Regions from separate parts of the Halobacillus naozhouensis genome, predicted to be linked through region 1. Evidence: riboswitches for the same ligand, from Rfam matches in the RefSeq annotation. Region 1 holds a riboswitch; each other region holds the start of a gene.

Region 1 (2,204 bases):
AGCAATGTTCATGTGAAAAGCCAAGTCTTCTTCAGCAGCCAACCTATTAGTAAACACGGCTTGTTCCAGCTGGAGATAGGATTGTTCTAACTTCACAATATCCTGCTGCCCCCTCCTATAAGCTGCGTAATAAGCAATATCCACTTCTAAGGCCTGTCGCAATTCCATAAGATCAATCATGTTAGCCGACTGTCCACGAATAAGGGCTTGGAGCTTATTCATAATATCTTCCACGTTATTTATTAAAAGATAAACACCACTTCCTTGCCTGATTTCAACGATACCGGACGACTCCAGCACACTGTATGCCTCTTTCACAGAGGTCCTCGATACAGACAATCTGGAAGCCAGCGTTCTCTCTGAAGGCATTTTCTCCCCAGGTAAAACTTCCCCCCTTTTAATACAATTTTTGATTTGTTCTACGATCATGTGATAGACACGTTTTTTTCTAACGGGAGATCCGTTCATTTTCTCGACCCTTTCATAAATTATTGGACAGGGTAAGTGGATGGTCCAGTTTAGTTTACTAGGTGACTTTTCAGAATTCAATGATTATTTAGAACCTTTTACGATACCTGTAATAAGTCACATAAGTTTCTGATTTTAATCTTTTTTCTGATTATTCATTGACAATAACAGTGAGTTCATATTACGATTAGACTCAAATTAAAAATTCTTATCCAGAGAAGCTGAGGGATCTGGCCCTGCGAAGCTTCAGCAACCTCTGACTGCTGTCAGGAAGGTGCTCCGTCCAGCAAGATTTAATTCTTGGGAGATAAGAGCGGAATGAACCGTTAAACCCTCTTTTCTCATTACAAGAAAAGAGGGTTTTTATATGTGTATGGATATTTTCCTATGAATGAAAGCAGCACATTATGATTTAATAGAAAGGAAGTTGTCATATGAGCGAAATCGTATTATTGTCAGGCAGCCCCTCGGAGCAGTCTAGATCAGAAAAGGTTTTAGATTACTTAAATCAATTGGTAGTTGAGGAAGGGTTATCTACAACGAAAATTTCAGTTCGTAGTGTTTCGCCTGAGGATTTATTTTATGCCCGTTTCGATAGTGAGGCAATTGGGGAAATTGCGGAAACGATCCAACAAGCAAAAGGTGTCATCGTTGCTTCACCCGTATATAAAGCGTCCTACTCTGGAATCCTTAAAGCCCTCATCGATCTATTGCCACAGGATGTCTTAAAGGATACGCCCGTTCTTCCCATTATGAGCGGCGGCAGTAAATCTCATTTACTCGCCATTGAATACGCGCTTAAACCTTTGCTGGCTACGTTAAAGGGACAAAATCTTAAAGGTGTTTATTTACTGGATGATCAGATTGATAAGTCTAAACCTTCCCGTCCAATTACCGATGAGGACTGTGACCAACGCTTGCAGAAACAGCTCGGTTATTTTCTTCAAATTATTCAGAAGCAGGTCCCCCTAACATTATAAGCAACGATCTTGTAGTTCCGGCCGAGGTGAAGGAGGGCTCTGTAATCACTTTTTTTAAAAAAAGGAAAAACACGTTCACTGGCTGTGAACGTGCTTCCTTCTTTTCACTAAAAGTGACTTGGTTATTTTCTTCCTGTCCAATACGCCCCCTCATCGATATGAACAAACGGAATATCCGTATCCACTTCCCCATGGATCCGATCCAATTCAAGGGCTTCCCCATTGAGCCACTTGCCAAAGTCAAGCTCAACAGGCTCGGTGTCTCCTCCAAGCGCAAACCACGTTTTCATTTCTTTTGGCAAATAACCAGATGTATGAATGGTTCCCGCCCAATTCCTGTATTGCTTCGAAAAGACTCCTTTATCGGTATCATTCATCAATCGAAATGCATCATAGGCCCCAGCAAGCTGACCACGCTGGCTATTTATCGATTCCATCCGCCTCATGGAATCGGCAAGATGGTTACGATTTTCTTTTGTCAGGATTTCAAAATGATTCGTACAGACGTTGGCTTGACGAACCTCCACTCCCCGAGGAGAAGCTTCAATAACATAGGTTTGATCACTTTTGCCAAAAACAGTGTAGCTGAACGAATGACGATGGGGAATTTCCTGAAGCATGGCTACAGCTTCCTCGACCGTCGCACAAGATTCTAGCACGAGCCTGCCAATCGCACAGCAGATAAATCCATCTCCGGGCTTTTTTCGGTGCATGAAATTGTAACCGAGCGTCAGTCCTTTTTCATTCATCCCATCC
Region 2 (2,204 bases), 640 kb from region 1:
CTTTTTCTTATTCGCGAGAGAACAATCCTAACACAGAAGAATTAGGACAGGCAGTGGCAAATCTCGAAGGAACGGAGGCAGGCGTTGCCGCATCTTCCGGTACCTCTGCCATTTTAGCTGGAATTCTTGCTGTTGTTCAGGCGGGGGATCATATTGTAGCTGCTGAAGATCTTTATGGAGGAACCTATAACTTGATTACTAAAGAGCTAACCAGCTTTGGTATTGAGGTTACAGTCGTATCTTTTGCTGATCAAAAGGCAGTTGAGCAGGCTATTCAGGAAAATACGAAACTACTCTACACTGAATCAGTATCTAATCCATTTTTAAGAGTAGAAGACCTGGGGGGACTTGTAAAGATTGCCCGCAAACACGGCTTATTCACAATGGTCGATAACACATTTGCAACGCCGTATTTACTTCAGCCTTGCAAGCAGGGAATCGACATAGTTGTTCATAGTGCTACGAAATACATTGGCGGCCATAGTGATGTTACGTCAGGGGTAGTAGCTGGCAGCAAGGAAATTATGGAGCAGGCGAAGCGTAAAGTGATTTCTCTTGGGGCAAATTTAAGTCCTTATGAAGCCTGGCTGACCCAAAGAGGGGCAAAGACACTAGCTCTGAGGATGAAACAGCAGTCAGCCAATGCAATGGAAGTGGCTGAATCCCTACAGCAGGAGGAACTCGTGGAACGCGTTTATTACCCTGAGCATGTCTCTGAAAATGGACATGGAGCGATTGTTACGATCGAACTTAGCAGGGAAATAGATATTGAAAAGTTCTTTCGGTCTTTAGGGTGGATCCAATTAACCCCAACCCTTGGAGGAGTGGAAACAACGGTTTCGTATCCCATCAAAACTTCCCATCGAACACTGACAGATGAGGAGAGGAACAAGATCGGCGTCAATGATTACGTTGTGAGATTGTCGATCGGGATAGAAGATCCAGCAGATATGGTGTCTCAATTTAAAGAATCGATTACTGGTTCTGTAAAATAATATTCAAAAATGATTGACTTTTCTAATTGTTGTACTTTATAATTCATAAACATAGCCAAATTAAATAGTAAGTACTCTTATCAAGAGCGGCAGAGGGAATAGGCCCTGTGAAGCCCGGCAACCTTCAAACATCGGTTTGAAAAGGTGCCAAATCCTACAGATTTTCGAATCTGAGAGATAAGAGGAGGACCCGTTTATTCAAACCCCTCTTCTTATCGAAGAGGGGTTTTTTCGTATAGAAAATGTCCTGTTCCGAGCCTTCCTGAAGCCCTCTTGTCATTAAAATTCAACCCATTATTTGAGGAGGATGTAAACATGACAAACTCATTTGAAAGTTACGATCTAAGTACAATTTCCCTGCACGGTGGTCAATCTCCGGACCCTACGACTGGATCAAGAGCCGTTCCTATTTACCAAACAACTTCTTATGTATTCCACGATACAGATCATGCACAGAGCTTATTTGCTCTTGATGAACCAGGAAATATTTATTCAAGAATTGGTAATCCGACGGTAGATGTTTTTGAAAAACGGATGGCGCTACTTGAAAATGGGGTTGCTTCGGTAGCTACAGCTTCAGGGATGTCAGCGATTGCACTATCCATCTTAAACTTGGCTGGCTCAGGTGATGAAATTGTTGCAGCTTCGAATTTATATGGAGGCACCTATAATTTATTCGCTAATACTTTGCCGCGATATGGGATTAAAGTTAATTTTGTTGACCCTGAGGATCCTGAGAACTTCCGCAAAGCGTTAACAGACAAAACGAAGGCTGTATTCGCCGAGACCATTGGAAATCCAAGCTTGCATGTTTTAGATTTCGAAAAAGTTTCTGCGATCGTCCATGACCATGGCGTGCCGCTTATTGTTGACAACACATTTGCTACACCTTATTCCTGTAAACCGATTGACTTTGGAGCTGATATCGTTGTTCATTCGGCTACGAAGTGGATTGGAGGACATGGAACTGCCATCGGTGGAGTGGTAGTTGATGGGGGAAGATTTGATTGGGCGAACGGCAAATTCCCTGTTTTCACCGAGCCGGATGAGAGTTATAACGGCATCCGTTATGCTTCAGATTTTGGGACATTAGCCTTCGTAACTAAATTACGTGTTCAGTTGTTAAGAGATCTGGGTGCCTGCCTGAGCCCGCAAAATGCTTTCCTATTATTACAAGGACTCGAAACGTTGCCTTTACGAATTGAACGT
Region 3 (2,204 bases), 370 kb from region 1:
CTGCCAGCAGTCCTATTTCTTTTGGTAAAACACCCGCACCGACAAGAGGGCCAATTGCATTCGCTACGTTGTTCATCCCAGCAGCAAAGGCCTCTATGAAACCAGTTATAATTAACAAAATGGAAATCCACTTGGAAATTTGTCTACTCGCTGAAGACTTGTGCTTCCTTCTCCAGTAATTTCCGATTAATCCAAAACAAAATGTCAGGGTAAAGGCAGCGACAGGAACAATTACCCAGAAGGTGACAATGTGAATCAGAGTGTCAAGGTAAAGCTGCTGCAAAGAGATCCCTACCCCGACTATGGCTCCAACTGTTACCTCACTTGTGGAGAGCGGAATGCCAATCATGTTCGTAAAAAATAATGTAATGGCCGCTACAGACAAGATAATGACAGCCGCCTGAACAGTCAGCAGTTCTGATGCTATGAGCCCCTTTCCTATCGTTTCCACTACCTCTCCGCCCCACAAAGCACCAAGCAATCCCCCCACCCCGCTTAGGAGAAGAGCTGTTCGTTTCTTCTTGATAACTTGAGCTCCATAAGCAATTCCCATCGTTGCAGCTGAACCACTTGCCCCGACATTAAATGCAAAAAAGCAAGAAACGGCCAGCCCTATAATGATCAGGGTCATGAACGGGAGTCCTTAGGAGATCCGGTGTGCAGACCACATTCTGTTTTAGCAAATCCTTGCCATCTGCCTGAACGATCATTAGGATCCTCTGAAGGGGACGTGCAAGGCATACAGCCGATACTGGCGTATCCTCGATCATGAAGTTCATTGTATGGAAGGTTACGAGTACGAATATGCTCCCATACGTCCTCCCAGGTCCAGTGAATGAGTGGACAAACTTTGATCGAGCGAAAACGGTCATCTTTGTTCACAAAGTTTGTTTCACTTCTGCTTGGAGATTGCTCGCGTCTTAACCCGGAAATCCAAGCCGTTGCTCCGTTTAAAGCGTCTTCAAGCGGTTTAATCTTCCTAATATAACAACATTTATCAGGATTTCGATTCCACAATTCATCGCCATGCTTACTGGCTTGTTCCTGCAACGTTAAGTCCGGTTTTTTCATCGTAATCTGCAAATCTGGAAATCTTTCTTTAATTGCATTGATGAGATCATAAGTCTCTTGAAAGTGAACATCCGTATCCAGGAATACAATGGCTGCATCCTTTTTCACCTGAGAAATCAAGTCGATTAATACAATCCCTTCTGCACCAAAACTGCAGGCATAGACAATATCATCATAAGAACGATAGGCCCATTGTAAAACCTGGAATGCTTCTTGTTTATGATCTTTTGTGATGCGATCAGGGAAAGGATTTTCAAAAGCAGAGTCATAGGTTACTACGTTATTAGTCATCGTTGAATCCTCCTCAAAAGAAACAGTTAGTATTTGTGAAAAGCAAAGAAAAAAGGCAGCACTGCTCTACTCTAACAAGCAGCACTACCTCTAGTTGTCTAGTCAGCAGTATCATCATTAAATTAAAAAAATCCTCTTCTTAAACAGCAATAAGAAGAGGATTTCAGACAACGGGATCCGTCTCTTCTTATCTATCAAGCTAATAGCTTGTTGGAGTTAGCACAGTACTATGACTAGTCTGTTGCCGAGGTTTCGTCGGGCCAAGTCCCTCCACCCCTCTGGATAAGAAATTGATTTAATTTTGTTACTGGAAAATATACAACAAGTATTCGATCCTGTCAAAGAGAATTTGTAAAATTTATTGCCATTTAAATCCTAAAACCCTTTATTCAAAGTGATTTAGTCGGGTTTAATAATTTTTAAATTCTTTTGACAATTACCCTTGATTCCTTGTTTTTTTTCGTGTAATGTAAGTCGCAACATCTGAAACAAGATTTCAAATCGAGTACTAGATGATTTACAGAAGTCATAAACTAGGCTAGAAGAATTCAACAGAAAGACATAAAGTTTACTCTTGAATCCATTGTTCATTTGATGTAAAGTAAGCAATTATAAATACCAAAAAATTACATATGTTTTCTTATCTAGAGAGGTGTAGGGACTGGCCCGATGAAACCTCAGCAACCACTGGTATTACCAGTATGGTGCTAAATCCAGCAAGTTATTTAAACTTGAAAGATAAGAAGAAGCATTAAGTATCTTAAAGTCTTCTTCTTACAGAAGGCTTTTTTTATTTTTATAAAAGGAGAATGCTCATGTCTACCTCACGTACGGAAACAAAG
Region 4 (2,204 bases), 480 kb from region 1:
GGTTACAAACATATTCATCTTGCTCCAAAACCAGGTGCGGAATTGACATGGTTAAGATCCACCTATCATTCCATGTATGGGGAGATTGGATCGAGCTGGACATTCGAAGGTGAAGTATTCACCTATAATGTTTCTATTCCGGCAAATACTACTGCTACTGTTACCTTGCCTGGTGCAGCTTCACCGGTCAAAAATCAAAAGCTTTTTTTGGAGGCCATCGGTGAATATCAGTTTTCTGGAGAAAATGTTATTGTTCACATCGGTTCAGGTAACTATAAATTTCAATATGAGTATAACGTTTTAGAAGGCTCTCTTTGATTCAGTATAAATAGAAGGAAAAGAAATCATATACCATGGGCGGCATGGTGTAAGAAAAACATGAATTGACAAAAGACTATGTCTAGATAGTTCACATAATTTTAAGAAAAATAAGCTTATCTTCTTATCTAGAGAGGTGGAGGGACTGTCCCTTTGAAACCTCGGCAGCGGGACTAATGTAGTTCATTAGAAACTGTGCCAACTCCAACAGGTGCGTATGCACTTGAAAGATGAGGAGAGTCGGTTTTCTATTTAAATTTGAAAGCCCCCCTTCTAATTTTTCGAGAAGGGGGGCTTTTTTGTGTAGACAGGGGGATAAGAAATATAAAATGTCGATACCATAACATTTTAATTACAGCTCATAGATAGAGTTCATCCCCGGCAATAAACCCTAACACGCGGGGTTTTTTTTGATTTTATAGCAGGAAAGACGACGTTCGATCAGCCAACAACACCCTTGTACAGATTAGAACACGACAAAGAGGGGGATAGAGGGAATATCATGCCCTTAAAGGAGTGTCGAGATGAAGAATCGGAATAAACTCCAAAATAAAAAGAAGTACAAAAACATGTCAAAAAGAGAGAAATGGCACCGGGTTTACTCAAACCTTTGGGTTACACCCATTATTTATGCAGGGTTATCACTATTGCTTTTTGTCTTAACCGTGTGGGCAGATCTGAAGATGGAGTTTGGCAACATGATGCCTTCGATTCTAAGTGCAAATTATCAATTGACCAAAACCATATTAAGTACTCTAACAGGAGGACTTTTATCATTAAACTCCTTTACCTTTTATGGTGTGTTAACAGCTCTAACGACCTTCGCCGGCCAATATTCTCCAAGGATACTAAAGAATTTTATGATGACGAATGTGACACAGCGAACGCTTGGGATTTTTAACGGGAGCTTCCTATATGTATTGTTTTGTCTATTATTTCTTAATGGGGAAACAGCTTCCCAATATTCCTTGATTCCAGTAACAGCTACATTTCTGACAGCTTTATGTTTAGGAACATTTGTTTTTTTTATTAATCACATTGTCACCTGGCTTCAAGTATCAAATATGACGAGTGATATGAAAAGGGAATCCATTGGAATTATTGAAAGTTCCTTGCTTAATGAACTCGAACCTTACAGGGTAGAGGATGAAGCGACAATAAAAGGCCAAATCCCGGAATACCAGGGACACCAAATAAGTATTGATTCTTCTGGCTATTTACAAACTATGGATTTTATTCCATTGATTGAGGAAGCTTGTAAGGATGATCTCATTATTCGGCTAGAGTACAAAGTTGGGAATTTCGTCTTTGGCTCTACACCTTTGTTAACCTATTGGAAGAAGAAAGAAAAAACAACTATTGATGAATTTAAATATAAAAATATGTTTCATATAGGAAAGGGCCAAACAGAAATTCAGGACATTGAGTTCAGTATCAATAAATTCGTGGAAATCGCTATTCGGGCTTTGGGTAATGATGACCCCAAAACAGCCACTGATACTATTTATGAGATTGGGGATTTACTTATAAACATTTCTCAGAAGGCAAAATTCACTCCCTATTTAACCGATAAAAATTATGACCTCCGTCTTATTTTACAGAATCTCGATTTTGAAGATTATTTATATATCGGGTTCGCCTCTATACGGCATTATGCAAGGGATAACGTAGTCATTACCGTTGAGTTACTTAAAGTCCTTGATGCGATTGCACGAGCAGTGAGTAAACGAGACGACCAATCTGTCTGGGAATTTGCCGTATATACGGCAAGTGGATTCGAATATGAATACATGCATCACCTAGATAACAGAAAATTTTATGATGGGCTTTTTAATATCGCAAAAACAACAGGGAATGAAGAAGATTACAATAATATCATTGAAGAA

The links. Region 1 has a riboswitch for S-adenosylmethionine ahead of ssuE (NADPH-dependent FMN reductase). Riboswitches for the same ligand answer to the same signal wherever they lie in the genome.
Region 2: linked by a shared signal. The riboswitch ahead of P9989_RS01855 (PLP-dependent aspartate aminotransferase family protein) and the one ahead of ssuE (NADPH-dependent FMN reductase) in region 1 are both predicted to bind S-adenosylmethionine.
Region 3: linked by a shared signal. The riboswitch ahead of P9989_RS03190 (phosphoadenylyl-sulfate reductase) and the one ahead of ssuE (NADPH-dependent FMN reductase) in region 1 are both predicted to bind S-adenosylmethionine.
Region 4: linked by a shared signal. The riboswitch ahead of P9989_RS02695 (DUF2254 domain-containing protein) and the one ahead of ssuE (NADPH-dependent FMN reductase) in region 1 are both predicted to bind S-adenosylmethionine.

The regions. Positions count from the first base shown of each region.
Region 1 covers NZ_CP121671.1:967,654-969,857, reverse strand. Annotated here, with positions in the region: gene P9989_RS04995 (FadR/GntR family transcriptional regulator) at 1-429, opposite strand, end outside; SAM riboswitch class I at 674-782, shown strand; gene ssuE (NADPH-dependent FMN reductase) at 903-1,448, shown strand; gene P9989_RS04985 (C45 family autoproteolytic acyltransferase/hydrolase) at 1,571-2,204, opposite strand, start outside.
Region 2 covers NZ_CP121671.1:324,837-327,040, forward strand. Annotated here, with positions in the region: gene P9989_RS01850 (trans-sulfuration enzyme family protein) at 1-995, shown strand, start outside; SAM riboswitch class I at 1,070-1,179, shown strand; gene P9989_RS01855 (PLP-dependent aspartate aminotransferase family protein) at 1,311-2,204, shown strand, end outside.
Region 3 covers NZ_CP121671.1:600,301-602,504, reverse strand. Annotated here, with positions in the region: gene cysP (sulfate permease) at 1-631, opposite strand, end outside; gene P9989_RS03190 (phosphoadenylyl-sulfate reductase) at 628-1,362, opposite strand; SAM riboswitch class I at 1,547-1,651, opposite strand; SAM riboswitch class I at 2,000-2,107, shown strand; gene P9989_RS03185 (methionine biosynthesis PLP-dependent protein) at 2,178-2,204, shown strand, end outside.
Region 4 covers NZ_CP121671.1:489,286-491,489, forward strand. Annotated here, with positions in the region: gene P9989_RS02690 (glycoside hydrolase family 78 protein) at 1-318, shown strand, start outside; SAM riboswitch class I at 440-555, shown strand; gene P9989_RS02695 (DUF2254 domain-containing protein) at 843-2,204, shown strand, end outside.